3 regions of the Telluria sp. LT2P80 genome follow, and region 2 is predicted to be linked to each of the others. Evidence: predicted binding sites of a transcription regulator. Region 2 holds the regulator's gene; each other region holds the start of a gene.

Region 1 (9,696 bases), on a different contig from region 2:
TGCCGCAGGTGCGGCCACTGCTGGCCCGCTATGCGCGCCTGTTCGCGCCGGGCCTGCACGTGCTGTCGTACAACGAGATCCCTGAAAACCGCGACGTGTCGATCGTCGGCACGGTGGGCTGATCAGCCGTTCGCCACCAGGCGCCGCGTGATCACCGGGCCGTCCGGCCCCAGGTGAAACGCCAGCTTGCGCTCGCGCAGCGCGGCGTCGCCTGCGGTAGCGCGGTCGAAGCGGCGCAAGTGCTCGGTCCAGGATGGATCGATGATCTGCTCGGTGAACAGGCCCGGATCGCTGACGTCGCGCAGCAACGTCCAGCTCAGCGCGCCCTGGCGCAGCCGCGCGCGCCGGCTCAGTTCCATCAGCGCCATGAAGGCTTCGGTGCGCTCCGGGTCGATCCGGTATTCCACCGTCAGCACGAGGCGCCCGCCATCCTGCAGCGGCGAGAGAGATGGCGCCAGCGCCTTGAGCGCGGAGGATGGCGTCATGTCTTCGAGCAGCTCGCGGTCCTGAATCAAACGCAGCACGAGCGCCATCACGACGACGCTGCTGCCGGCCGCATACAACAGGCTGTGCTGCACGCTGTCGAGCGTCGCCACTTGGCCCCAGACCGCGGCGCCCGTCGCGCTCGCGCCCATCAGGGCCATCTGGTAGATCGACATCCCGCGCGCCCGCACCCAGTCGGGCAGGGCCATCTGCATCGACACGCTCAGCGAATTGGCGGACACGATGAAGGCCATCCCCGACAGCCACATCGCGCCGGAGGTCAGCACCACGTTCGTGCTGACCGCCGCCACCGCGATCATCGCCGCCGACAGCACGGTGCTGGCCATGACGAGCGTATCGCGGCTGAACGCCTGGCGCATGCGCGGCAGGAAGAACACGGCGCTGATCGCGCCGCCGCCCATGCAGGCCAGCAGCAGCGTAAACACGCCGGCGCCGCCGCCGCCCTGCGCGCGCGCGACCAGCGGCAGCAGCGCCATCAGTGCGGTGGAGTGGAAGAACGACGCCGCCACCCGCGCTAGCACCGCCTTGACGCGGTTCGAATGCCGCGCAAACTGCAGGCCGACGCGCATCGCGCCGCCGATCCGCTCGCGCCCCAGCGGACTTGGCACGTGCGTGCGGCGCCAGCGCATGATCACGAAGCCCGAAATCACCGACAGCACCGCATTGAGCACGAACACATACGCGCTGCCCAGGCTCGCGATGATGGCGCCGGCCGCCAGCGGCCCGGCAATGCGCGACGCGTTCATCGCCACGCCATTCAATGCCAGCGCCGCCGGCAACTGCGCGCGCGGCACCAGTTCGGGCACGATCGCCGAGAACACGGGCCAGCGCATGGCCAGGCCAATGCCGTTGGCGAACGTGAGCGCCAGCAGCACGGGTGGCGTGATGGCGTCGGCCAGGATCACCGCGCACAGGATCGTGGCCACGACGGCGACCCAGAATTGCGTGATGATGAAATAGCGCCGCCGGTCGAGGATGTCGGCCAGCGCGCCGCTGGGCAGCCCGAGCAAAAACACGGGCAGCATCGATGCGGTCTGCACCAGCGCGACCCAGATCGGCGCGGTCGTCAGCGACGTCATCATCCAGGCCGCGGCCACGTCGTTCATCCACATGCAGGTGTTGGCGATCAGCCACGTCAGCCACAGCATGCGGAACACGGGCGCGCGCATCGGCCCGAACGCCGACGGCGGCGGCGCGGCGTCGTTGGCCGAGGGCGCGGGGGCTGGGGTCTGGGATTTGGTCATGCCGGTGAGCTCACCGGCAGCGGCGCGGCTGGCCGCGTGCATCTGCAGCGTGTCATTGATAGGGCGAATGCGTGAAGACAAGCGCCATTGTAGTCGCCGCAGCGCCGGGGGCGGCGCGCTGCTCAGCCGGCTCGATCAGTCAGCTGCGCCCGCGCTGCGCGGGCAGCAGCAGCGCCAGTTCGGCCACGGCGCGAAACACGGCGGGCGTCAGCGCCTGCGCCGCCTCTTCGGCGTTGGCGATCATCGCATGGCTGCGCCCGGGGGGCAGGGCGTCGCGAAAGCCCCAGCGCAGCACTGTCAGGCCAGCGCGCTTTAACACGGTTTCGAGTTCGGGCTGCAGCCAGCGCAGGCGCGTGAGCGCGCTCGCGTCGGGCGCGCAGACCTCGATCACCAGGCCCTGCGGCGTCGGTTCGACCTGGATCACGACGGCGCTGCCGTCGGCCAGTTCGAGTTCGAGCCGCAGCGCAGCGCGCGCACGGCGCCGGCGGCCGGGAGGCTTGTCGGCCTCGTCGGCCAGCACGGCCAGGTGCTGCGGCTTGTCGCCGGCGCCATGGACCGTGAAGCGCCATGCATCCTGGTGCGTGGCGAGCAGCTGGGGCTGGTGTACGACCTGGCCCTGTTGTCCGGCAGCGAGCATGGCCGGCGACAAATGCCCGCCCATGTCAGCCAGCGCGCGGCTGGTCAACTGGCTGCCATGGTTACGCACCTGGCTGCGCCAGGCGCGCGCCAGGCCGGCGCCGTCCTGCTGCTGATAGGCGAGCTGGCGCGCCATCAGCACCTGGTCCGGCCGCATCGCGGCGCCATCGCCGTCGGAGGCCGGGCCCGGCTGGCCGGTGGCCTGGGTTTCCGGCGCCAGTGGCGCTGAAAACGGCAGCGGCAGCGTATCGGCGCCACCGGCCAGGACGGCGGCCGGGGCCACCACGGCGCCGACCTGCAGTGGCGCGAGGGTTGGCGGGGGCAGCGCGGCAACGGGGAACATCTGGGCCATTGGAATGCCTGTCAAAAACGAAAAAAGGCCAACCGCGTGGCTGGCCTTTGAACTCTACCCGGGGTGAGGCCCGGGTATGCGGCCATTATTGCAGCAGCGACATGACCATCGACGACATGCTGTTCGACTGCTTGAGCATGGCGGTGCCGGCTTGCAGCAGCATCTGGCTCGACGTCATGTTGGCGCTTTCGGTGGCGAAGTCGACGTCCATGATCAGGCCGGTAGCTTGCTTGGTGTTGGTGCTGATATTCGACAGGTTGTTGTTGACGTGTTCCAGGCGGTTAGCGGCGGCGCCCAGGCTCGAACGGACTTTGTTGACCGATGCCAGTGCGGTGGTCAGGTTGTCGATCGCGGTGGAGGCATCGTCAGCGGTTGTGATTTCATCACCTCCGGTGCCGGCGGTGTAAGCTGCAGTCGCGGCCGTTACGTCGTCAGCAATGGCTGCGACATCGTCGATCATGTCAATCGACATAACTTCCGCAGAATCAGCACCAATCTGGAATTTCATTGCGGCGCCGATAGTACCAGCCACCAGCAACGTCTCACCACCGAACTTGGTGTTCTTGAGCACGTTGCCAAGTTCGGTACCCAGTGCGTCGTATTCGGATTGCATCGAAATTTTGTCAGCGTCACTCGACGACGTATCGGCAGCCTGGGTTGCCAGATCCTTCATGCGAATCAGCATGTTCGACACTTCATCCAGCGCACCTTCCGCGGTTTGCAGCATCGCGGTCGAGTTCTGGGTGTTACGCATGGCAACGGCCATACCCGAGGTCTGGGCTTTCAGGCGCGAAGCGATTTGCAGGCCGGCGGCGTCGTCCATTGCCGAGTTGATGCGGTAGCCGGTCGACAGGCGAGTCATCGAAGTCGACAGATTGCTCTGGGTCTTCGAGATGGCGTTTTGTGCGGACAGGGCGGCTGCGTTGGTGTGAAGGCTCAGCATGATGGACTCCGAAAAATGTAGGGGAAGAATTCTGTATGTCGAGTGCGTCACTCGCTCTCATGAGTACAAGGCGACACATTTCCGTACGGCATTAAATTCTTTATCGAATTTGTTGAAATAAATTTTTCAGTCGGTATTCAAGCCTGCGCTGACCGCCTCACCTTGTCGAACGTCGCAGCAATAGCAAGCGTTCGAGAATGCGAATGATGATGATAATGATTCTCATCTCTGTTAGAATCCCGGTTTTTCGCACCTTACGATCGCCAAACCATGACTCAACACGCCAATGCTCCTCTGCGCCCACCCGTCGAATCGATCCTGTCGCGCCTGATCAGGAGTGCTCTCGTTGGCGCTGTCGCCTCGGCGCCGATGCTGGTGCTGCCGTTTGCCGCCAATGCGCAGGAGGCAGGGCCCGCGGTAGAGAAGGTGATCATCACCGGTGCGAAAGTACAGGCCGATCCGGCCTACGCCGGCGGCCAGATCGGGCGCAGCGGCGGCCTGGGCATTCTGGGCGAGGCGGACATCATGAAGACGCCGTTCTCCACTACCAACTATACGTCGCAGATCCTCGAAGACCAGCAGGTACGCACGCTGGCCGACGTCGTCGTCAACGAAGCGTCGGTGCGCGTGATGACGTCGACCGGCGGTTTCAGCGAAGACTTCCAGATCCGGGGCTTCAATGTCACCAGCGGCGACGTCGGCCTGAACGGCCTGTACGGCCTGTCGTCGTCGAACCGCATGCCGGCCGCCATCATGGAGCGCGTTGAAGTGCTCAAGGGCCCTGGCACGCTGATGTATGGCATCAGCCCGAACGGCAGCGTTGGCGGCAATATCAATATCGTGACCAAGCGCGCCGGCGACCAGCCACTGACGCGCGTGACGGCCACCTATGAAAGCCAGGCGCTGTTTGGCACCCATGTCGACGTCGGCCGCCGCTTTGGCGACAACGGCGCCTGGGGCGTGCGCGTCAATGGCGTGATCCGCGGCGGCGACACCAATATCGACGACGGCAAGCAGGAGGTCGGCCTGGCTGCGATCGCACTCGACTACCGCTCGCCGAAACTGCGCTGGACCCTGGACAGCTACGGCCAGCAAGAAAAGACCGACAACTTCCGTGCGCAAAACAGCTTCCGGCCCGACATCGCGTCGATCCCGGCGCCGCCGTCGGGCCACCGCGCCGTGTACCGCGGCGCCGACCTCGAGTTCCGCGATGCGACGATCGCCTCGCGCCTCGAATACGACGTGTCGAAGCAGTTGATGGTCTACGCGACGGCCGGCTACCACTACGGCGCCAGCGAGCAGGATTTCCCGACGGCGCGCGCACTGAATGCCGTCGACGCTGCCGGCAACTTCCGCCTGACCAACGCCTGGTACGACGCCTATGGACGCAGCAAGACCGGCGAAGTCGGCGCCCGCCTGAGCCTGGACACGGCCGGCATCAAGCACTTCATCACCGCCTCGGTCTCGCGCCTGGACAGCGAAGCGGGCAGCTTCTATCTGACCGCCCCGGCCAGCTCGTCGCAGCTGTCGAACATCTACAACCCGGTGGCGATCACGCCGATGACGGGCAACCGTCTGGCGCCCACCAAGACGTCGGAAACCGAGCTGTCGAGCGTCTCGCTGACCGATACGCTGACGTTCCTCGATGGCCGCGTGCTGTTCACCGGCGGCTTGCGCAAGCAGAAGGTAGCGGCCGACAACGTGGCGCCAAGCGGCGCGGTGACAAGCTCATACAGCGAAAGCGCCGTGTCGCCGCTGGCTGGACTGGTTGTCATGCCGATGGAGAACGTGTCGCTGTATGCCAACTTCACGTCGGGCCTGACCCGCGGCAGCACCGCCCCGGCCACGGCCGCGAACGCCGGTGAAGTCTTCGCGCCATTTAAGTCCAAGCAATACGAAGTGGGCACGAAAGTCGATACCGGCCGCGTCCTGCTCGGCGCTGCCGTGTTCCAGATCGACCGTCCAAACGCCATCACCGATCCGCTGACGACGGTCTACAGCCTCGACGGCACGCAGCGCAACCGCGGCCTGGAACTGTCGGCAGTCGGCGAAGCCGCACCGGGCCTGCGCCTGATGACGAGCGCCACGTTCTACAACGCCAAGCAGCAGCGCACAGCCGGCGGCATCAACGAAGGCAAGAAAGCCACGGGGGTGCCGAAGAACGCGTTCAACGCCGGCGTCGACTGGGACTTGCCATGGATTAGCGGCCTGAGCCTCAATGCCCGCGCGATCCACACGGCGGAGCTGGCGCAGAATGTCACCAATACCGTGTATATCTCGTCGTGGACGCGTTTTGACTTGGGCGCACGTTATCGTACCGAGCTGATGGGCAAGCCCGTCGTGCTGCGCGCCAGTGTCGAAAACGCCGCTAATAAGCGCTACTGGCTGTCGAGCAGCACGCTGGCGACGGTTGGCACGGCCGCAGCCCCGCGCACGGTCCTGGTATCGGCGCAGGTCGATTTCTAAGTCATACTGCGTTGTCAGCTGGGACCTGCCTGCATGGGGACTGCAGGCAGGTCTTGCGTTTTTTGGCAGCGCCGGTATGAAGTACGAGATTCGGAACAAAAATTCGTTTCAGGTGTTGTTTTGCGGTAACTGAATCGCGTGTATTCTGTTGCTCTAGGGTATAGTTCTTCACATATTTTGCGAACATGTGATGAAACTTATAACCTTTGAAATCAGCGATCGTTCCCTTGCGATCACCACCGTGAAAAAAGCTGGAGAGCAGTGGGACTGCGTAATATCGGCTTCCAGCCATGCCGGTGACGGCGCGATGTCAGCCATCGTCCAAAAACAGGTCAAGTTTGACGGCGCCTATTGCGCCGATCTGGTGCTGGAGAAGGCGGTTGATTTCAGTGGGGCGTTCCTGCAACTGATGATGTAGCGTCGTTTGCCCTGGAATGTACCCGTTCCTTGGGCAGCTGGATGCGATAGAATCCACCGTTCGATTGTCGCCGTACTTCGCTCGGCAGACGAACTTCTTCTTTCTTCCTGATCGAGGTCATCCCCAATTCTCTGCAACGAGTGTCGCGCAGGGCGGGGCAGGCGCATACAAGCATACATCGCAATGACAGCAACTAACTATGGCGGACGGCGTCTGAGTGTCGCCCCGATGATGGACTGGACCGACCGCCACTGCCGCGTCTTCCATCGGCAGATCACCCGCCACACCTGGCTCTACACCGAGATGGTCAACACCGGCGCGCTGGTCTATGGCGATGCCGAGCGTCACCTGCGCTTCGACGACATCGAGCATCCGATCGCCCTGCAACTAGGCGGCAGCGATCCGGGCGATCTGGCCAAGAGCGCGAAGCTCGGCGAGCAGTGGGGCTACGATGAGATCAACCTGAACTGCGGCTGCCCTTCCGAGCGCGTCCAGAAGGGTTCGTTTGGCGCCTGCCTGATGAACGAGCCGCAACTGGTGGCCGACTGCGTCAAGGCGATGCGCGACGCCGTCTCGATCGACGTCACCGTCAAGCACCGCATCGGCATTGATCACAATGAAGAATACGGCTTCGTGCGCGACTTCATCGGTACGGTCGCCGATGCCGGCTGCAAGACGTTCATCGTGCACGCCCGCAATGCGATCCTGAAGGGCCTGTCGCCGAAGGAAAACCGCGAGATCCCGCCGCTGCGCTACGCCGTGGCATATGAGCTAAAGCGCGAGTTTCCTGACCTCGAAATCATCATCAACGGCGGCATCAAGAGCGACGACGAGATCGCGCTGCACCTGCAGCACGTCGACGGCGTCATGCTCGGGCGCGAGGCCTATCACAACCCATGGACGATGGCCGACTGGGACGCCCGTTTCTACGATGCCCCTGGCGCGGCACGCACGCGGATCGATGTGCTCGAGGCGATGATCCCGTACATCGAAGCGCAACTGCGCCAGTACGGCCCGCTGGGCTTGAAACTGAACAGCATCACGCGTCATATGTTGGGCCTGATGCAGGGCTTGCCGGGCGCACGCGCTTTCCGCCAGACGCTGTCGGACTCGAAGCAGCTGGCGCTGGGCGATGCACGCCTGCTGCTTGCCGCTGCCGCCCGGATGCCAGCGACCGCATAAGCACACCTCACCGACAAAAAGCGTGCCTTGGCACGCTTTTTTTTCGCCTGTCGACAAAGCGAGACATTTCCTTGTCGAAACTATCTTGAAGTTTCAAATTTGCTTGCCGAAGAGCAACCTCAGTTCCATAATGTTTCCCTGTTCCAATTCTTGAACTCTATCAGCGCTGTTGTTGCGGTGAAACAATTCATTCGAGAAAGAGATTTTCTCGCTGGTTGAGGAAATCTTGATTTATCCTTTAGGAAATAGCTGAAAACTATAAGAAACATAGATTTCACTTGCGCATCGTACGGTGTATCGCGTGACGCGATCTCAACCGGGCGAGTTTCGATCAATAAGTTACAGGAAAAACACGAATGAATTTGAATAACATGAAGGTCGGCACCCGTCTGGCCCTCGGTTTTGCACTGGTTCTGGTACTGCTGGTCGCAGTCGCGGTGGTCGGTATCCTGCGCATGGCGCAGATCCAGGATCGCCTCGATCACGTGGTAAGCGTCAGCAACGTATCGACCGGTCTCGTGGTCGAGATGCGCAACAATGTCAGCGATCGCCTCGCTTCGCTGCGCGTGCTGACCCTGATGACCGACCCGGCCGACATGGAACCGGAAATCGTCAAATTCAAGGAACAAACCGCCAAGTACGATGCGGCCCAGGCCAAGCTGGCGGCGCTGTTCGCACAGTACGCCAATGCCCAGGAAAAGACGCTGCTGACGCAGATTAAGGAACACGAGGCCACCGCGATGCCCGCCATCGCCCGCGCTACCGAACTGTACCTGGCCGCAAATGCGATGGACGCTACCCGCGTGATGATTCGCGAAGTGCGTCCCGTGCAGCGTAGATGGACCGACGCCCTGAACGCGTTGTCGGCCCTCGAAGACAAACAGAATGCCCAAAGCAAGGCCGATGCCGAAACAGCGTTCGCCAATGCCCGTAACTTCATGCTGATCCTGCTGGTCCTGGCTGTCGTCATGGGGATCGTGGCTGCCGTGGCCATCACCCGCAGCCTGCTCAAGCAGCTTGGCGGCGAGCCAGCCTACACGGCCAAGATCGCCGGCAGCATCGCCCATGGCGACCTGTCGATCGCCATCGATACCAAAGAATCGGACCGCGGCAGCCTGCTGGTCGAAATGAAGGAAATGCGCAACAGCCTGGTTGGTATCGTCGAACAAGTGCGTCGCGGTACGGAAACCATCGGTACCGCCTCGCGTGAAATCGCCGCCGGCAATATCGACCTGTCGTCGCGGACCGAACTGCAGGCAAGCTCGCTGGAAAAGACCGCCTCGGCGATGGAGCAGCTGACCGCGACCGTGAAGCAGAATGCCGACAGTGCCCGCGAAGCCAATGCGCTGGCGGCAACCGCGTCGGACGTGGCCCGCAAGGGCGGCGACGTGGTGTCGCAAGTGGTCGGCACGATGGGCGAGATCAATACGTCGGCCAACAAGATCTCGGACATCATCGGCGTTATCGATGGCATCGCCTTCCAGACCAACATCCTGGCGCTGAACGCGGCAGTCGAAGCGGCCCGTGCCGGTGAACAGGGCCGTGGCTTCGCGGTCGTGGCATCCGAAGTGCGCAACCTGGCGCAGCGTTCGGCAGCGGCAGCCAAAGAAATCAAGACGCTGATCGGCGACTCGGTCGAGAAGGTCGAGCGCGGCAGCAAGCTGGTTGGCCAGGCCGGCGTGACGATGGACGAAGTGGTCTCGAGCGTCAAGCGCGTGACCGACATCATGAGCGAAATCGCCAACGCCAGCGCCGAACAAAGTGCCGGCATCGCCCAGGTCAACACGTCGATCATCGAGATGGACAGCATGACGCAACAAAACGCTGCGCTGGTCGAACAAGCCGCCGCAGCCGCACAGAGTCTGCAGGATCAGGCAGGCGAGCTGGCCCGCGTGGTCAGCATCTTCAAGCTGGAAGAGGGCGAAGAGCACCACGTTCCAGCCCACGCCAA
Region 2 (9,696 bases):
GGTCGATGCGGGCACCGTCGTTGCCACGCACCTGAACCACCTGATCACGTTGCACGCGTCGGAACTGCTGGGCCGCATGGAAGTGCAGGCGCTGCTGGACCACCTGGGCAAGGAAACGCCGAAGCTGGTCGAGGATCTGGTGCCGAAAGTTGTTTCGCTGTCGACGCTGCAGAAAGTGCTGCAGAACCTGCTGGTCGAAGGCGTGCACATCCGCGACATGCGCTCGATCATCGAATCCCTGTCGGAGCACGCCGGCATGACGCAGGACCCGGCCGAACTGACCGCCGTGGTGCGCGTGTCGCTGGGCCGTGCGATCGTCCAGCAATTGTTCCCGGGCGAGAACGAGTTGTCGGTAATGACCCTGGACAACCGCCTCGAGCGCCTGTTGATGCAGGCGATGGGCGCGGGTGGCGACGGTACCGGCATCGAGCCGGGCCTGGCCGACACGATCGCCCAGCAGGCCGCGCATGCCGCCAACCAGCAAGAGCAGATGGGCCTGTCGCCCGTGCTCTTGGTACCGGCGCCACTGCGCGTGCTGCTGTCGCGCTTCCTGCGCCGCGCTGTGCCTGCGCTCAAGGTGCTGTCGCATGCCGAAGTGCCCGAGACCAAGACGATCCGGGTGACGAGCCTGGTGGGTGTGCCGATGTAACAGGGATAGGGCAGCGCAGGCGCTTCCCCCGTGCTCATCATGCCGGAGCAGGGCGATGGACGTGACGCCAGACCAGCCAGCCAAGCGTCGTGACCGTCAGAATCGCGCTCAAGGCCAGCCCCAGGGCGACAAGTATTTCAAGATCGGCCAGCTCTTCGCCATTCCTTGAGCCGTACAGGTTGATCAGCCAGATTGCCCACGTTTCCGGGAACGGTGGGAAAAGGTCGTGATGGAGAATCAGAAAACGAGCGAGCACAACAGTGCCAGCAAGGATCCAGATGATCAGAGACAGTCGTATCAGTGCTCTCTTCATTGGACAGTGACTCGGCCATAAGCGTGCAATGAGGTGCCTGGAATGAGAACCTGACCGCCTGCGATGAGTTGATGTCGCAGCACGTCGAAGTCAGTCCGGGTTGGCAGCGTAATGCACCCTTGACTGATGCCGCGCGTACCTGCCGGATGCAGCCTGAAATTTCCTCGTTTCACGGTATTGCAAAAGACTTCATCGTCAATGTGCTTGTCGGCTGCGTACAGGGCAAACCAGTCGGACCTGTCCTTCATGAAATCAAGTAGCGGACCGAGCCTGCCGCCTGACTGACGATTCACGATGTAGTAGGCCTCTGGCGGAATTGGCCCGACGCCTGCGGCACAGGCGAACTCGCGTCGATTTTTATGTTCGCCAAGTTCCGAGAAGGCTGGAAATCTTAACGAGCTCATTTCAAACGTACTCAGCGGTTTACCGTTGAGTTTGAATGTACATTCGACCATGGAGAACTCCTTGAAGCCTGATTGAGAAGCTTCTGATCATAGGTAGCTGATGCAGGCACCCGCTGACGTGCCACGACGATGCCGCTGCCAGGTTCCAGGGGCCAGGTGGCCTATTCCATCACGATCTGCTTCTCGATGAAGCCGAGGTCGGTAAGCGTGACAAGAATGTGCAGCGGACTGTCCCAGTCGACATGCAGATGAAACTCGACACCGCCGGGACCACCTTCGGGATCGTGCGGCCCGATATTGGTGACATACACATTGGCCTCGCCCAGGTGAGGGCGGCCGGGCGGTGAATCGAACGGGTCGAGAACCGGTTTCCACTCTGCGGCCGTGATCAGCACGGCCGAGCTTTCGGTGAGACCGGGCCAGTTGAAATTGACGCGTACACGGCCCTGTACATTGCGGTAGATCAGCCGGATCGAGCGTGCCATGGGGTTCTCCTGATGAGCGTTTGCGGCACGCCAGCCGTGCCAGTCATGATTCGACCCGGCCGGCATTCGCAAGATCGGCGCCGGAACGCCACCTGTTTGCGCCAGCACAAACCCGGGCGGCCTCCGCACCAATCCTGTCTGATTTCAATAAACCGGTATCACTTTTTCTGGTTGCGGGGAAATAGGCCCTTTTCCCCATCCTTCTCGGTTGATCGTTTCCGCACGGCATCGACAATAATGATTCCTATCGATGGGCATGTGCCCGTCATGCAGAACATAGATTGAAGTGCGGAGAACCACGATGAAAGTGAAGAAATTTACAGCGGCAACTTCCCGGGATGCCTTGCGCAAGGTGCGCGAAGCCCTGGGCCCGGATGCCGTCATCCTGTCCAACCGTCCGGTCGACGGCGCCGTCGAAATCCTGGCACTCGACAATGACGATGTCGCGTCGCTGTCCGCGCCCGTGGCCGACTCCGAGATGGCGCAGCCAAAACCGCAGCTGCAGCACTTCGACGAACTCGCACCAGCCGCGCCGCGCGCTACCCCGGCACGCCGCTACCAGGATGCCGGTCCGGTCATGAACGCGCCGGTCGCGCCTGCCTACGTCGCACCCGTGGCGCCGTTGGCCCCCGTCGAGCCGGCCGCAACCTACGCCGAACGCCGTGCCCCTGCGCCTGAACCGACCATCGACATGGCCGCGATGACCGCCATGATGAGCGCCGCCATCACCCAGGCCAAGGAATCGGCGACCTCGGAAGTCAGCAACATGATGAGTGAGATCCGGGCCATGCGCGGCCTGATGGAAACCCAGCTGGCCGAACTGTCGTGGGGCTCGACCGCCCAGCGCGAGCCGCACAAGGCCACCGTGCTGCGTGAAATGCTCGCTGCCGGTTTCTCGACCACGCTGGCACGCTATATCATTGAAAAAATGCCGGCCATGAACGACGCGGCGCAAGCGATGCGCTGGGTGAAGACCGTGCTGGCACGTAACCTGGCGACCATCGGCAACGAAGACGCGATGCTGTCCGAAGGTGGCGTGTTCGCGCTGGTCGGCCCGACGGGCGTGGGCAAGACCACCACGACGGCCAAGCTGGCCGCGCGCTGCGTGATGCGCCACGGCCCGGACAAGCTGGCCCTGATCACCACCGATGCCTACCGTATCGGCGGTCACGAGCAACTGCGCATCTACGGCAAGATCCTCGGCGTCATGGTGCACTCGGTGAAGGACGAGGCCGACCTGCGCATCGCCCTGAAAGAACTGCGCAACAAGCACACGGTGCTGATCGACACCATCGGCATGTCGCAGCGCGACCACATGGTGGCCGAGCAGGTCGCGATGCTGTCGGGCTCGGGCGCCGAAGTCAAACGCCTGCTGTGCCTGAACTCGACGTCGACCAACGAGACGCTCAACGAAGTCGTGCGCGCCTATCAGGGCAGCGGCCTGCACGGCGCGATCATGACCAAGATGGACGAGGCGGCCTCGACCGGCGGCGTGCTCGACATCGTGATCCGCCAGAAGCTCAAACTGCATTACGTCTCGAACGGCCAGCGCGTGCCGGAAGACCTGCACGTGGCCGACAGCGCGATGCTGATCGACCGCGCGTTCCGCAACCGTGGCACCGCCCCGGCGGACGCCGATCTGCCGATGCTGATGGCAGCCACCGCGCAAGCCAACCGCCGCGAGGTGTCGCATGGCTAGTTTTGACTTCGACCAGGCCGAAGGCCTGCGCCGCATGCTGCAAGGCCCGCGTCCGCGCGTGGTCACGTTTCTGTCGGCCACGCCGGAAGACGACAAGGGCGCGATGCTGGTGAACCTGGGCGCCTCGCTGGCCCAGGCCGGCAACGAAGTGCTGATCGTCGATGCCTGCAATGTCGAATACGGCGTCGCCCGCCGCCTGGGCCTGAACCGCGGCGCCTCGCTGCTGCAGGTCGCGCGCCAGGAAAGCGCGCTGAACCAGGTGATCCATCCAGCCCCGCAAGGCTTCGCGGTGGTGCCCATGGGCACGCCCGAATCGGCCGACGATGTGCGCCGCCTGAGCAAGACCTTTGACGTGCTGGCCACGCAGGCGGGCATCGTGATCGTCGATGGCGAACTGGGCCCGGACGGCGAATTTCCGGTGCCCCTGATGTCGAGTTCCGAGATCGTGATCCAGGTGTCGACCAGTGCGGCCTCGATCACCAATGCCTACTCGCTCATCAAGCGCCTGACGCAGGAACTGGGTCGCCGGCCATTCGGCATCCTGGTCACCGGCGCGACTGAGGGGGAGGCCAAGGTGGTATACGATAATATGTCATTGGCAGCAACACGTTACCTGGCCGTCAAGCTCAGTTTCATGGGCGCCGTGCCGGCCGACGAATACCTGCACCGCGCCGCGCGCCTGGGCCGGGCCGTGGTCGATGCCTTCCCGCTGGCCGGCGCATCGGTTGCGTTCCGCCAGCTGGCCGGCAAGTTCGCACTGCCTGCACTGCCGCAGTTCGGCCGCCAGGGCAGCGCGTCCATCGGTTCCTGACACAGTCGCCATCGACATATAAAGAAAAAGACATACGCCAGCATGTATACGGTCAAAGGGAAAGCGGACAAGAATTCTTTGCTGACGGAGCATATGCCGTTGGTAAAGCGTCTTGCCCACCACATGAAGGCGAAGCTGCCGCCTTCGGTGGAGGTCGATGACCTGATCCAGGCCGGCATGATTGGGTTGCTCGACGCGATCAACCGCTACGAAGACGACCACGGCGCCCAGTTCGAGACCTATGCCGTGCTGCGCATCCGCGGCGCGATGCTCGACGAGCTGCGTTCGAGCGACTGGATGCCGCGCAGCACGCGCCAGAACATGCGCAAGGTCGAGGGCGCGATGCAGTCGCTGCAGCAGCGCCTGGGCCGCCCGCCAAGCGAATCCGAAGTGGCCGCGTCGCTCAAGATCTCGCTCGACGAGTACCAGGACATGCTGGCCGACTCGGGCGGCCACCAGCTGCTGTACTACGAAGACTTCCACGCCGACGAAGGCAGCGACAATTTCCTCGACCGCTACGCAGTCGACGATGCCGACCCGCTGCGCAGCCTGATGGAAACCGATTTCCGCCAGGCCGTCATCGACGCGATCGACAAGCTGCCGCCGCGCGAAAAACTCCTGATGGGCCTGTACTACGAAGAAGAACTGAACCTGAAGGAAATCGGCGCCGTGATGGGCGTGAGTGAATCGCGGGTGTCGCAGCTGCACACCCAGGCCGTCGCACGTTTGCGCACCACCTTAAGGGAGCAATTATGGACTGGGCCAGCGTAATCGGCCTGGTGCTGGCAATCGCCGGCATCTTTCTCGGTTACACCCTCGACGGCGGCAAGTTCTCGTCGTTGATCCAGCCTGCCGCATTTGCCATCGTGGTGGTCGGCACCTTCGGCGCCGTGCTCCTGCAAAGCGAGACACGCACCTTCTTGCGCGGCATCACCATGCTGCGCTGGGTGTTCGTGCCACCGAAAAACGGGCGCCAGAAACTGTCGCGCGAGATCGCGCTATGGAGCCTGACGGCGCGCCGCGATGGCTTGCTCTCGCTCGAACAATTCATGAACAAGGCCGACCCGTTCGTCGCCAAGGGCTTGCGCCTGGTGGTCGACGGCATCGCACCCGAGAAGGTGCGCAGCCTGCTCGAACATGAAATCAACGGCTACGAATTCGCCCAGCGCCAGGCGGCGCGCATCTGGGAATCGGCCGCCGGCTACTCGCCGACGATCGGGATCCTGGGCGCGGTGCTGGGCCTGATCCACGTGATGGAAAACCTGTCTGATCCGGCCCGCCTGGGCTCGGGCATTGCGGTGGCGTTCGTCTCGACCGTGTACGGCGTGGGCATGGCCAACCTGTTCTTCTACCCGGTCGGCAACAAGCTCAAGGCCATCGTCAGCGACAAGGTGTCGCAATACGAGATCCTGGCCGAAGTGTTCTCTGACCTGGCCAGTGGCGACCATGGCCGCGTCGTCGACGAGCGCGTCGCCAGCCTGCTCACGCACCACTAGGCCAGCGCCATGGCCCGCAAGCGCTACGATGACGATGTCCCCACCGAAAACCACGAACGCTGGCTGATTTCGTACGCCGACCTGATCACGCTGCTGTTCGCGTTCTTCGTCGTCATGTACGCCATCTCCATCGTCAACGAGGGCAAGTACCAGGTGCTGTCCGATGCGCTCGGCGATGCGTTCGGCGGCCGTGGCGCGGCCACGAAGGTCAACACCAATGTCGAACCGGTGCTGCCGCTGTCGCACATCATCAACCGCCGCCGCAACGAAGCAGCGCGGCGCGAGCAGGAAAAGATGGGCGTGATGGCACGCGAACTGTCGGCGACCTTGCTGCCGCTGGTGAAGTCGGGGCAGGTGCGGGTGATCCAGAACGCGCGCGGCATCAGCGTCGAGATCAACGCCAGTGTGCTGTTCCCGCAGGGCGAAGCAGTGCTGGACGGCGAAGGCCAGGAAATCCTCGCGCAGGTGGCCGGCCTGCTCAAGAACGACACGCACCGCATCGAGGTCGAAGGCCACACCGACGACCTGCCGATCGCCAATCCGCTGTATCCATCGAACTGGGAACTGTCGACCGCGCGCGCGAGCAGCGTGGTGCGGCTGTTCGCCGCCAACGGCGTGCCCGAGGTGCGCCTGTCGGCGATCGGCTTTGCCGCGACGCGGCCGGTGGCGCCCAACACCGACGAGGTGGGCAAGGCGCGCAACCGGCGCGTGGCGGTGATGATCCTGGCGGCGCTGCCCGAGACCGGCGGTAACATACTTCCGTGAATGTATTGAAGGAATCATGTCATAATCGACAGGCAGCGTCGCGCGGGTGACGCCTGCCGTGAATCCTCGAGGAGTCGCAATGCATGTCAAACGAAGCTCGCCGGCGGCCAAGCTGGCAATGGTGCTGTCGCTGGTCGGCCTGGTTGGCGTGGTCAAGGCCGTGGAGGCCAAGGTGAACGTCCAGCATCGGCTCGAAGTGGAAACCGGGGCCGGCAAGGTCAAGGTGCGGGTGCTGATCGAGAACCGGGGCGATGTACCGATATGGATCCCGCGCGAGATCGCGCTGGGCGACGATCTGAGCGCCCCCCGTTTTGCGCTCAGCTCACTGACGGACACGGTCGCCTACACGGGCCGCATGGTCAAGCGCGGTCCGCTCGGGCCAGCCGACTATCTCGAGGTCAAGCCGCAGACGACCTATCTGAACACGCTCGACATCACCCAGGCCTATGCGTTCAAGCCGGGCCAGCACAGTTACGAGATCCGCTATGCCGGCCCATGGGTGACCGATTTGCGCAAGCTTGACGCGGGCGGCATCAAGAGCAGCCCGGCGCTACCGGTGAAGTTTTCGCACACGGTCAGGATGGCCGCGCGCTGATTCAAGGCGCTTTGCAGTTGGTGGCGCTGGCAATCAGGGTCGCGCCACAACTCGTCTTGTCGCCATCGAAGGCAATCGACTTGCCGTCAATTTTGTGCTGCGCCGAGCCGCTGACGATCTTGCAGCCATTGTGACCTTTGACGGGGCAACTGCAGGTGTCGCCCACGCACGCCACCGGAATACCGCCCACCCTGACATGCCGCGCGCTGACGCTGAGGACCTTGCCACCATGCGAGGTGGCGTCGCCGAGCCTGATGATATTGCGCATGATTGAGCCTTTCTTGTGACGGTGATTCAGTCGGATGGGGTGTCGTGTTCGGGGATGGCGTCTGCGCCCAGTACCGACGCCACTGTCGGTGGCTTGTAGTTGTCCGGGTCGATCGACGGCTGGACGATATGCTTGAAGATGTTCGCCCCTTGCGCCTCGCGCCGTTCCTTGCTCGGCGGGCTGATGAACACGATGCTGGCGCCGGTCGGGTCGCGCAGGTTGATCGCGGCCGAGGCGCCGCCGTCGATGTAGCTGCCCATCACGCCCACCGCCATCTGGACGAAGAAGGTCGCCGCGCCGGTATTGCCCATGCGCTGGTCGGTATCGATGAACTGTGACGTCTTGCCGGTGTCGATGTCGGGGCCACCCTGCGCGGCATACGCGTGCAGCGTGCCTGCCAGCGCGATCTTCTGTTCGGTGTCGTGATTGAACGCGGCGATGATGCGCGCCGGGCCTGCAGCGCGCTCTGCTTTGGGCAGCGTGTGCAGCGCCTGCTGCCAGCCGGCTTCCAGCAGCGTTTGACGCGCGTCGCGGCGCTTGACCGGCTTGCCTTGCTCATCCTCGAACTTGACGAACACGGGGCGGTGGATGAATCCCATCGAGGGGAGGGCGTCGAAGGCGGCAAGCTGATTGCGGTTCCACGGGACCGGGAACCAGGGGGTGGGCTTCCAGTCTTTCGGAGGCGGATTGGCCCAGCGCTTGTAGTCGTCGAGCAGAGTGCTTTCGGGGCGGTCGAAGACGGGGTGTTTGGCGAATTTGGCGGCGGCGGGGAGCCATTCGTCGACGGTGGGTTGTCTGGTGATGTGGGGCCATTCGGCTTTCAGTTCCGGGCGCATGGGTACCGTTTGTTCAAGTCGGATGTACATGCGGCGCAGGGTTTCTTGCAGGTAGTCGTTGTCCGGATCATTCCATGCATACGGCCGCAACGGCTCGACCCGCTCGCGCCGGGCCAGGACGAAGACGGCACTGGCGTCGGAGTATTTGGGAATGTAGTAGCCATCACGGACAAGGGGGGCGCTGCCGGGTGGCTGCATATTGTCGCGATCAGCTTCATCGTCGTTGGCCAGTAGCACAAGATAGGGCAGATCGGGGTGTGCATCAAAAAACGCGAATGCCTGTTCCAATAATTGATCGGGTCGTTCCCCAAGTTGCCACGGTCCAGTGACGAACAGGTGCCATGCCATGCCAGTACCATCTGCGCTTGATGCAAGGCCGGGCATTGGCCTGACTGCACTTGGCTGCTCCACTGGATTATTAATTGGCCCACCTGCATACATGGATGGCACGCCCCAAAACATGGGAGATGAGTCGGCGCCATTTTCCAGTGCGTCGCAGGCGCGGCCACCTGTTTGCCCGATCTTGTCGAGCCCGCTCCATGGATATTTTTTGGGATCAGCTTCACGGATGCTGCTATACGCTCCACCTTCCTGCAACGCATGCCAGAGTGTGCCCTGGCGGTATTTTTCAACTGTGACACCTAACCCCAGCACTTCAAGTACATATTCGCGCCGGGATTGTTCGGATGTACCAGCTTCCAATAGTCTGAGTTGCTGCGTTTTCCTTTGCCAGTCGCGTTCGCGACCACTGGCAGCATGTTCTCCGAACAACCACCTGCCGCAAAGCAGCGCGATCACTGAGAGTAGAGTCATCCAGATCCAGCGTCGCTCGTTCATCCTGTTCTGCATGTCGATCACTCCCCGGCAGCCTTGGCCGCAGTCGCCTGCCGCGGCGTGTTCTCGCCGAAATACTCATATGAATCGGCGTTGTTGATTGCCCGCTGCGGCGCGCTGCGCGCCATCTCCACCGCCGCAGCCTGGCCGTACACGTGGTCATCGGTCGCCGCCACCACGTCGAAGTGGCTCAGTTCGTGCAGCAGCGTGCCGCCGCGCGAATCGGTCCCTGTCGCCGCTGCGGCCCAGAACGCCTTGCACACCCAGACCGTGTACGGCCGCGCCGGATACACGTAGGCAAAATACGGTTCGTCGCAATCGCAGTCGATCTTGAGGGGTTTGTTCTCGAACGCATCCTTGATCGCCGTGACATTGGCCACGACCTTCGCGCCGCGCGCAGCGTCCTGCGCCCCGAACCACATCGCATACCGCGCGCCGTATGGCGCCCCCGAGGTCAGGTAGGTCTGGCTGTCGGCCGCCATCGCGCGCCCGGCGTCGATCGCCGTCACCAGGTGCTCCTGCTGCGCATTGCTGCAATTGG
Region 3 (9,696 bases), on a different contig from region 2:
CGGGATGGGCGTGGTCGATGTCGCCATGACCGGGCACGTCAGCGCCGAAGAACTGGCGGCGGTGTCGCTCGGTACGGCCGTGTGGTCGATCGTGCTGGTCACCGTGATGGGCACGATGATGGCGATCAACACCGTTGTCGCGCACGAAATGGGCGCCGCGCGGCACGATCAGGTACCCCACTCGGTGCGCCAGGCAATGTGGAAAGGCCTGTTGGTCGGCACCGTCGCAATGCTGTTTGCCAACCTGTGCACGCTGCTGTTCGACCATGTCGGGCTTGATGCCCACGTCGCCGCGCGGGCGTCGCTGGTCGTGCACGTGATCAGCGTCGGCTTGCCGGCGTTTGGCGTCTACCGCGCGCTGTACGGCTACACGACCAGCATCAACCAGACCAAGCCGATCATGTGGATCGCCATTTTCGGTCTGCTGTACAACACCCTGGTGAGCTGGTTGCTCGTGTTTGGCGAACTGGGCTTTCCGCGCCTGGGCGCGGTTGGCTGCGCGATTGCCACGGCCAGCGGCATGTGGCTGATGCTGGGCGTGATGCTGTGGTGGGTGCGGCGCTCGCCGGCCTACCGCATGACCTATCCGTTCGACCGCTTCGAGGGCCCGGACACCGCAGCGATCGGCAGCATGCTGCGCCTGGGCCTGCCGATCGGCGTGACGTATTTTGCCGAGGTCAGCGCCTTTGGTCTGATCAGCCTGCTGGTGGCGCGCTATGGCGTCGTGCAAGTCTCAGCGCACCAGATTGCGCTCAATTTTGCGTCGCTCGTGTTCATGCTGCCGCTCAGTTTCGCCATCGGCATGCTCACCCGCGTCGGCCAGGCGATGGGCGAAGGCGACCCGGTGCGGGCCCGCTTCGTCGGCTGGGTCGGCGTGGGCGTGTCGCTGACGTTCGGCGCACTGGCGGCATTGTTCATTGCCATCTTCCGCTGGGAAATCGCGGCGGCCTACACATCCGATCCGGCCGTGCAGCAGGTGACCGCTCACCTGCTGCTGTTCGCGGCGCTGTTCCAGTTGTCAGATGCCACCCAGGTTGCCACCGCCTCGGCGATTCGCGGCTATCAGGTCACGCGCCCGCCGATGGTGATCCAGCTGGTCTCGTTCTGGGGCTTGTCGCTGCCACTCGGTTGCGTGCTGGGGCTGGCGCCGCAATGGTTCCCGTGGACGCCCGCGGCGCCGATGGAAGCCACCGGCTTCTGGATCGGCCTCGTGTTCGCATTGACGGTCGCGGCAGTGCTGCTGACCTGGCAATTCGAGAAGCTGGCGCGCCAGCGTATTCGCGAGGGTGTGGTGAAAGCGTTGGTGTCCTAGTTTTTATGACATGTCATTACAGCGCTGGCAGTCTGACTCTGGTATCGTCTCGCGGTTGCTGTTAATTAAACATCCATCAGAGAAACTATGCGCCCTCTCCTCGTCCTTCTGGCCGCTCTCACGGCCGTTCCTGCCATGGCTGAACGTCTGACCCTCGACCGTATTTATGGCGACGCTTCGCTGGCCGGCGCCAGTGTGCGCAATCTGCGCGTGTCGCCCGACGGTGAACGCGTGACGTTCCTGCGCCCGCGCGCCGACGACCAGTACCGTCTCGACCTGTGGGAATACAACACCAAGAGCAAGGCCACGCAGCGCTTGGTGGATTCCAAGCAACTGGTGCCGAACGAGGCCCTGTCGATCGAAGAAAAAGCACGCCGCGAACGCGCCCGCACCGCCGGCCTGTCGGGCATCCTGAATTATTTCTGGTCGCCGGATGGCAAGCAATTGCTGGTGCCGATCGGTGGCGACCTGTACCTCGTCGATGCCGCCAAGCCAGAGAACGCACGCAAGGTTGCCTCGGGCAGCGTGACCGATCCGAAAATCTCGCCGCGCGGCCGCTATGTCTCGTTCGTGCGCGACCAGAACCTGGTTGTGATCGACCTGAAGAGCGGCGCCGAGCGCCAGCTGACCACCGATGGCAAGGGCACCGTGCACAATGGCGCAGCCGAATTCATCGCGCAGGAAGAAATGAGCCAGACCACCGGCTACTACTGGGCGCCGGATGATTCGGCCATTGCCTACCGCCGCTACGATGAAGCGCCGGTGCCGGTCGTGCGCCGCTTCGAGATCTTCGCCGATCGCACCGAGGTGATCGACCAGCACTACCCGGCCGCGGGCGATCCGAACGTGCTGATCGACCTGATGCTGGTCGACCCGGCCACCGGCGTGCAGCGCAAGGTCGACCTGGGCGCGGACAAGGATATTTATCTGGTGCGCGCCGATTTCAGCGCCGACGCGAAGACGCTCGTGTACCAGCGCCAGACGCGCGACCAGAAGCGCCTGGACCTGGTGGCGGTCGATGTCGGCTCGCTGGCGCAGCGGCCATTGTTCTCGGAAAACTCCAAGACCTGGGTCAGCATCCACAACGATCTGCGCTTCCTGAAAAACCGCAAGGCCTTCATCTGGGCCTCGGAGCGCAGCGGCTACAACCACCTGTATCTATACGACCTGGACGGCAAGCTGCTGCACCCGATCTCGCGCGGTGCATGGGGCGTGGACGATGTGCTGGCCGTCGATGAAGGCGCCGGCAAGGTGTATGTGTCGTCGAACCGCGACGCCGCGATCGACAAGCAGACCTATGCGCTGGCCCTGGACGGCAGCAGCGCCGACAAGCCGGCCCGCATCACGCAGGGCGACGGCTGGCACGACGCCGCGTTTGCCGGCAATGGCAAACTGTTCGTCGACACCTATTCGAATCCGCGTACCCCGCCGCAAGTGTCGATCCGCCGCGCCGATGGCGCGATGGTCGAGTGGATTGAAAAGAACGAGCTCAATGCCAACCACCCGTACACGCGTCATATGGCCGACCACCTGGCGACCGAATACGGCACGATGAAGGCCAACGATGGCCAGACGCTGCACTATTCGATCATCAAACCGGCCAATTTCGACGCGACCAAGCGGTATCCGGTGTTCCTGTTCACCTACGGCGGCCCGCATTCGCAACGCGTGACCCGCGCCTGGGGCAATTACTTTGACCAATACATGGCGCAGCAGGGTTTTGTCGTGTTCCGCCTCGATAACCGTGGCTCGGGCCGCCGCGAGCGCGCCTTCACCGACGTGCTGTACAACAATCTGGGCAAGCACGAAGTCGAAGACCAGGTGACTGGCATCGACTGGCTGGCCAAGCAGAGCTTTGTCGATCCAAAGCGCATCGGCGTGTTCGGCTGGAGCTACGGCGGCTTCATGACGCTGCGCCTGCTGTCAGCCGCATCGGACAAGATCGCGATGGGCGTGTCGGTGGCGCCAGTGACCGACTGGTCGCTGTACGACACCCATTACACCGAACAGTTCGTCGGCGCGACGCCGAAAAGCGATCCGGAAGCGTACAAGCGCAGCGGCGTGTTTGCGCACCTGGATGGCATGAAGTCGCCGCTGCTGCTGGTGCACGGCATGGCCGATGACAACGTGCTGTTCTCGAACACGACGCTCCTGATTGATGAGCTGGTCAAGCGCAACGTGCAGTTCGACCTGATGACGTATCCGGGCGCGAAGCATGGCATCTCGGGGCGCACCAACCAGCGCCATGTGTATGGTTTGATCGAAGCGTACTTCAAGCGCCATTTGGGCGAGACGCCGGCAAAGTAAGGCTGTCATGCCAGACGTAAAAAAGCCGCATCGTAAACGATGCGGCTTTTTCTTTTCCCATCCACCTGCCGTTATGCGCGGCTGGTGAGGGAGTCCGTATTATGGACGTGGACGTGGACGATTTGCGTCGTCAGCTGCGTCTTCGACGGCTTCGCGCACGTCGCCAGCTGCGTGCTGGACCTTGCCTTCAGCCTGGTTCGCCAGACCTTTGGCCTGCTGTTCCTTGCTGTCCACCAGTTTGCCGGCGCCTTCTTGGATTTTGCCGCCAACTTCTTTCAGTTTGCCTTCGACTTGGTCTTTGTTCATGGTGATCTCCTGTGATTGGCATGGCCGGTTGGCGATGCGATGAGTACAGATTAACGGAATCTTTCCGGCTCTTCTGTTAGCGCACGCACACAACGCGCATGTCGAATTGCGCGCCATCTTGCCATTGAGAATGCTATTGTTTTAACAACACCAGCTGTAACGACATCTGTTTTAACAATACCTTTCAACGTACGATCAAGACACCACCATGAATCCCCATACGCCGCCTTCCTCCGGCACCACGACACCCGAAACTCCCCTCACCCAGCGCAAACTCGCGCGCCGCGTCACGCTTGTCAACGGTATCGGCGTCCTCTTCATCCTGGGCCTGGCAGCAGTCGTGCTTGCTGCCGACGCCCTGTTGCTGATCTTTGCCTGCATCCTGTTTTCGATCCTGCTCTACAAACTGAGCGCGCTGCTGCATCAACGCACCGGCATCAAGCGCAATATCGCCCTGGTCATCGTCGTGCTGCTGCTCACTGCCGTCTTCGGTCTCGGCGGGTGGGCCATGGCGCCGCAGATTTCGGAGCAGTCGGGTCAACTGGCCAAGGAAATCCCCGCAGCCGTCGAGCGCCTCCAGGCTGAAGTCGCCCAACATCCTGTCCTCAAGCGCGTCGTGGCCGAGCTGCCGCCACCGGAAGACATCGTCAAGCAGATGGGTTCGCTCGTGCCGAATGCTGGCCTCTTCTTCAGTGGCGTCATCGGCGCGCTGGGCAATATTGTCATCATCATTTTCGTGGGTATTTATTTTGCCGCTTCCCCCGGCGTGTATACGGGTGGCTTCATTCGCCTCGTGCCGCAACAGAAGCGGGGCCGCGCACGTGAAGTACTGCAAGAAATTGGCGACAATCTGTCGAGCTGGCTATTGGGCAAGGCGGTGTCGATGCTGATCGTCGGCGTCACCACGGCCATTGGCCTGAGCCTGCTCGGCGTGCCGCTGGCGCTGATCCTGGGCGTGATTGCGGGCCTGCTCGACTTCATCCCCTACCTGGGTCCGATCATGGCGGGCATTCCGGCCGTATTGCTGGCGCTGTCGATCAGCCCTGACCTGGCCCTGTACGCGCTGCTGCTGTTTGCGGCGATCAATATGCTCGAAGGTTATGTGTTGCAGCCGATGATCGAGGCGAAAGCCATCGAGTTGCCGCCGGCACTCGTAATCGTGATGCAGCTGATCTTCGGCACGCTGTTCGGCTTCGCCGGTGTTGCGCTGGCTACGCCACTGGCGGCCGTGCTGTCCGTGCTGGTGAAGATGCTGTATATCGAAGACATACTGGGCGACAGATCCAGGGACAGACCCGCGAAGGCGTCCTGATAAAAGCAAAGCCGCGCACTGCGCGGCTTTGTTGTTGATGCTGCCGTAAGAATCAGCAGCGATACATCAGCAGAAGTGCATCAGCGATTGCCTTTTGCGATTTCCTTGACGTCGCCAACTTTCTTTTGTGCTTTGCCTTCAGCCTGGTTTGACATGCCTTCACTCTGCTGCTGGCGACTGCCGACGGCTTCGCCGACTTTCTCCTGCACCTTGCCGGCGACTTCCTTGGTCTTGCCCTTGACTTGATCCTTGTTCATTGCAATCTCCTTGCCCGTGACGTGGATGAGGCTTCACACTAGGAGTAACTTCCGGTCAGTTCTGTACGGCGCTTAACACATGGGTTTGCGCCAGACACTTGCCAGCCACGGTTGTTGTTCGCGCGGTAAACCGGGTGGCCGGTAATAGTGATGCAGCGCCACGAAGCCTGCTGCGAGCATGAAGCGCTCCCAGCTGTCGTAGTCGTGATAGGCGCCGTAGCGGTCGCCGTTCCAGCCTTCCTGATTTTCGCCGCGTGGGTTCGAGGTGAACAGCACCCCGCCCGGATTGAGCGTGCCGAACAATTGATCGAGCGTGTCTGGCAACGCCGCGCTGGGAACGTGGAACAGTACCGCATTGGCAAAAATGCCATCGAACCGTGCGGGCGGTAAATTTAGGTGTAAAAAATCTTGCTGCCATACCTCGCAACCACTGTATTGCCGGGCCATGCCGACAAACCGTTCGCTGCCATCCACGCCGATGGCGCGATGGCCGAGGCCGCTGAAGGTCTTGAGGTCACGTCCGGGCCCGCAGCCCAGATCGAGGATCGTATGCGGCGCTGGCGTTGTGATCGCACCCAGCAAGGCGTCAATGTTTTGACTTACGTCATGGTTAATCGTACCGGCAAAGAAATCCTCGGCATGCTCGTTGTAGTGTTGGAGAGTACTGCGGGAGATGTCGTCATGGTTCATGCGCATAGTATGCCAGCGGGGGCGCTGCTTGCGGCATGCACACCCATGCAAAATGCATCGAAAATATTTTTCAGGTTACCCTAAAATTCCCATCAGCCAGGCCGTAAATGATTCAGACAACCGGCAATCCGGCCTGAGAAACCATGCTTTGGTAACCCTATGAACGCAGACGATGTCCTTGCGATTTACGAAAACCTGGCTGGCCTAACGGGCCAGATGACGCACGCCGCCAAGGCCCGCGACTGGCAAGAGTTTGCACAATTGAATATGGAAGCCCGGGCTCAGGCAGCCCCGGCAACAGCCGGCATGCCGGCACTGACGGGCGAAAAGCGCATCAGCAAGGTCGACCTGCTGAAACAGTTGATGGCCAATGACCGCGCCATCCGTGACGTTACCGATCCGTGGGATGCGCAAGTCGATCGCGCCCTGCATCCACACTGATCCGCCATCGAATCGTCGATCAAGGCACCTTCGGGTGCTTTTTTTATGGCACAGTCAATAAAAAAGCGCCCGGTGGGCGCTTTGGAGGCCACCGGGCTTGAAGCCGGGTGGCGAATTCGGTGAGAGGACGAACCCCAGCTATCTGCTGGCGTCGCCTCGTGCCGGTTGCTGCCGGCGTCCGTTGCCACTGTAGGCAAGCGAACTGCTTCCAGACACAGGCGTTTCCTCAACGGTCGTCTGCTTGCCGCGCCACCTATCGTTGGTGACTGCGCCAGACCCTGTGCTGTCTGTGACCTTGTCGATCACCGGACCATTATAGCGCAGAATCAAAGTTGTGTAGACATTTCATTGTGCGACTCGTCCAGCTGTGGTTCGACCGGCGCCGGCGCCTTCGTTTTGCGCGCGAAACGCTGCCGCAGACGCGCCATCAGCGAAGCGCGCGGCATGGGCTGGATCATCGGCGCTGCCCGCTTGCGGCGGCGCAGGATGAACAGCGCGCCCCCCACCAGCGCCAGGACAGCAACCACTGCCCCGGCGATCCAGCCCCACGGTGTGGAGGCTTCCGGTTCCGGCGCAGGCCGCTTGCGGGATGGCCGTGGCGCGGCCCGCGGCGCGACCTTGTCCTGCACAACGGCGGACGGGCTGGCGCCCAGCGCCACCTGCAGCACACGCACCTTGTCTTCCAGCGTGCCGATCTGCTCGCGCAACTGGGCATTCTTGACATCGAGCGCGGCGCACACGGTTGTGCTGTCGACCGAGGACGCTGGCGCGCAGGTCGCGGCAGATGCAGGTGCAGGCAGAGCAACAGGCACTGGCACAGGCAGCGGCTTGGACAATGGCGTCGGTGCTTGCGTGGCTGCAACCGCTTCGGGCGCCGGCGCTACCTTCTCGGCGACGAGCGGCGCCGTCGGCATGACCGGGCGTGGTGGCTTTGGCGGCTTCGGTGGCCTTGGTTTGACCACCATTGGCTTGGCCGCCACAACGGGCGCAGCAGAAAGGTCCGCCACGACCGGCACCGGCGCCTTCGCGGGCATGGGCATGGGCATGGGCACCGGCGCCGGCGCCGGAACCGGCAATGGAACCGCCGGCGCGGGCGGATTCGGATTCGGCGCAATGAAAAGCGTCACCAGACGCACGTCGCGCGTCCCGCCATCGGCCAGGTCAAGGTACAAATGCAGGCGGCTAGATTCAACGGGCGCCGACGACGTCACGCGCAGGAACTGACGGCCATCGCGCTGGTTCACACGCATGGCCAGCGTCGACAGCACGGCCGGCATGCCGATGTTCGCGCCCCGGTACACGTCCGGGTGCGCCAGGCGTGCCTGAACCGGGGTCGGGGGCGACGCCAGCGCAGTCAGCTCGAGTTCCAGCACCAGCGGCTGGCCGATGTACGAACTGATGCGCGGTTCGCCGAGCTCGGCTGCGCCGACGCCGCAGGAGAGCAAAGCACACGTGATGAATACAGGGAGGCGGCTGGCCATAGCAACTAACAAAAGTGAAGCCCAAGCGTCATTAACGGACATTGGGATAAACTCTTTAATCCCAGCCTCTTGCATATCAGGACATGTCCATGGAAAACAGGATTGAGAAAGACAGCTTTGGTCCGATCGAAGTGCCACAAAACAATTTATGGGGTGCGCAAACCCAGCGCTCGCTTCACCACTTCCACATCTCGACCGAACGCATGGCGCCCGAACTGGTCGCCGCCCTCGCCCAGGTCAAGCGCGCCGCAGCTGCCGTCAACCGCTCGCTGGGCAAGCTGCCGGCCGACAAGGCCGACGCCATCATCCGCGCGGCCGACGAAGTGCTCGATGGGCGCCACCCCGGCGAATTCCCGCTGGCCGTGTGGCAGACCGGTTCTGGCACGCAAAGCAATATGAACATGAACGAGGTGCTGGCCAACCGGGGCTCCGAGCTGCTCGGCGGCGAGCGCGGCGAAGCACGCCTGCTGCACCCGAACGACCACGTCAACATGGGCCAGTCGTCCAACGACATCTTCCCCACCGCGATGCACGTGGCTGCTGCCTGGGCACTGGCCAAGGAAGTCCTGCCTGCCCTGGCGCAATTGCGCGGCACGCTGCTGCGCAAGTCGCGCGATTTCGAGCCGATCGTCAAGATCGGCCGCACCCACCTGCAGGATGCGACGCCGCTGACGCTCGGCCAAGAATTTTCCGGCTACGTGGCCCAGCTCGAATTTGCCGAAAGCGCGCTCAAGTCCACCTTGTCAGGCCTGCTGCAACTGGCGGCCGGCGGCACCGCCGTGGGCACGGGCCTCAATGCGCATCCCGATTTCGCACCGCGCATCGCAGCCGAACTCGGTTCGCGCACCGGCTTGTCGTTCAAGTCGGCGCCGAACAAGTTCATGGCGCTGGCCGGGCATGACGCGATGGTCTCGGCCCATGGCGCCTTCAAGCTGCTGGCCACGGCACTGATGAAAATCGCCAACGACATCCGCTGGATGGCGTCCGGCCCGCGCTCGGGCCTGGGTGAAATCACCATCCCCGAGAATGAACCGGGCAGCTCGATCATGCCGGGCAAGGTCAATCCGACCCAGTGCGAAGCATTGACGATGCTCTGCTGCCAGGTGTTCGGCAACGATGTCGCGATCACCATCGGCGGCTCGCAGGGCAACTTCGAGCTCAATGTGTTCAAGCCGATGATCGCCCATAACTTCCTGCAAAGTGCGCGCCTGCTGGCCGACGGCATGCGCTCGTTCGACACGCACTGCGCCCAAGGCATCGAGCCGAACCTGGTCCGGATCGGCGAACTGATGGAAAAATCGCTAATGCTGGTGACGGCACTGGCCCCGCACATCGGGTATGATCGCGCCGCGCAGATTGCCAAGACCGCATCGAAGGAAGGCCTGACCCTGCGCCAGGCTGCCCTGCAAAGCGGTTTTGTCGACGATCAGCAGTTTGACCAGTGGATTGTGCCAATCGACATGACGCGGCCCGATCCGGTCGAATAAACACCCAGCACCCGGGCGGCCGCATGCCCATCAGGCCGCCCTTTTTACACCCGAGGAAAACATGCAAAAAATCGAATTCGAGTTGACATCGGAATTTGTCGAA

What was found. The regulator FliA, encoded in region 2, starts transcription of late flagellar genes. The targets are predictions, from matches to a motif close to CTAAAGTTTNNNNNNNNNNNGCCGNTA.
Region 1: a site for FliA is predicted at 3,781-3,807, ahead of AC56LW_RS08245 (flagellin N-terminal helical domain-containing protein). Genes of this name have one in related genera too.
Region 3: a site for FliA is predicted at 6,265-6,291, ahead of AC56LW_RS09095 (flagellar protein FliT). Genes of this name have one in related genera too.

What each region holds. Positions count from the first base shown of each region.
Region 1 covers NZ_JCASIO010000002.1:434,801-444,496, forward strand. The annotation lists gene AC56LW_RS08230 (flagellar biosynthesis protein FlhA) at 1-122, shown strand, start outside; gene AC56LW_RS08235 (MFS transporter) at 123-1,748, opposite strand; gene AC56LW_RS08240 (hypothetical protein) at 1,888-2,736, opposite strand; gene AC56LW_RS08245 (flagellin N-terminal helical domain-containing protein) at 2,822-3,679, opposite strand; gene AC56LW_RS08250 (TonB-dependent receptor) at 3,950-6,145, shown strand; gene AC56LW_RS08255 (hypothetical protein) at 6,336-6,563, shown strand; gene dusA (tRNA dihydrouridine(20/20a) synthase DusA) at 6,747-7,745, shown strand; gene AC56LW_RS08265 (methyl-accepting chemotaxis protein) at 8,102-9,696, shown strand, end outside.
Region 2 covers NZ_JCASIO010000001.1:934,001-943,696, reverse strand. The annotation lists gene flhA (flagellar biosynthesis protein FlhA) at 1-649, shown strand, start outside; gene AC56LW_RS04190 (hypothetical protein) at 687-962, opposite strand; gene AC56LW_RS04185 (DUF2778 domain-containing protein) at 959-1,417, opposite strand; gene AC56LW_RS04180 (hypothetical protein) at 1,528-1,851, opposite strand; gene flhF (flagellar biosynthesis GTPase FlhF) at 2,153-3,550, shown strand; gene AC56LW_RS04170 (MinD/ParA family ATP-binding protein) at 3,543-4,361, shown strand; gene AC56LW_RS04165 (RNA polymerase sigma factor FliA) at 4,404-5,132, shown strand; gene AC56LW_RS04160 (flagellar motor protein) at 5,114-5,857, shown strand; gene motD (flagellar motor protein MotD) at 5,867-6,622, shown strand; gene AC56LW_RS04150 (hypothetical protein) at 6,702-7,217, shown strand; gene AC56LW_RS04145 (PAAR domain-containing protein) at 7,219-7,485, opposite strand; gene AC56LW_RS04140 (type VI lipase adapter Tla3 domain-containing protein) at 7,512-9,158, opposite strand; gene AC56LW_RS04135 (M35 family metallo-endopeptidase) at 9,176-9,696, opposite strand, start outside.
Region 3 covers NZ_JCASIO010000002.1:632,215-641,910, reverse strand. The annotation lists gene AC56LW_RS09125 (MATE family efflux transporter) at 1-1,312, shown strand, start outside; gene AC56LW_RS09120 (S9 family peptidase) at 1,400-3,619, shown strand; gene AC56LW_RS09115 (CsbD family protein) at 3,719-3,925, opposite strand; gene AC56LW_RS09110 (AI-2E family transporter) at 4,134-5,237, shown strand; gene AC56LW_RS09105 (CsbD family protein) at 5,318-5,494, opposite strand; gene AC56LW_RS09100 (class I SAM-dependent methyltransferase) at 5,567-6,184, opposite strand; gene AC56LW_RS09095 (flagellar protein FliT) at 6,344-6,625, shown strand; gene AC56LW_RS09090 (FimV/HubP-related protein) at 6,952-8,106, opposite strand; gene fumC (class II fumarate hydratase) at 8,196-9,593, shown strand; gene AC56LW_RS09080 (RNA-binding S4 domain-containing protein) at 9,655-9,696, shown strand, end outside.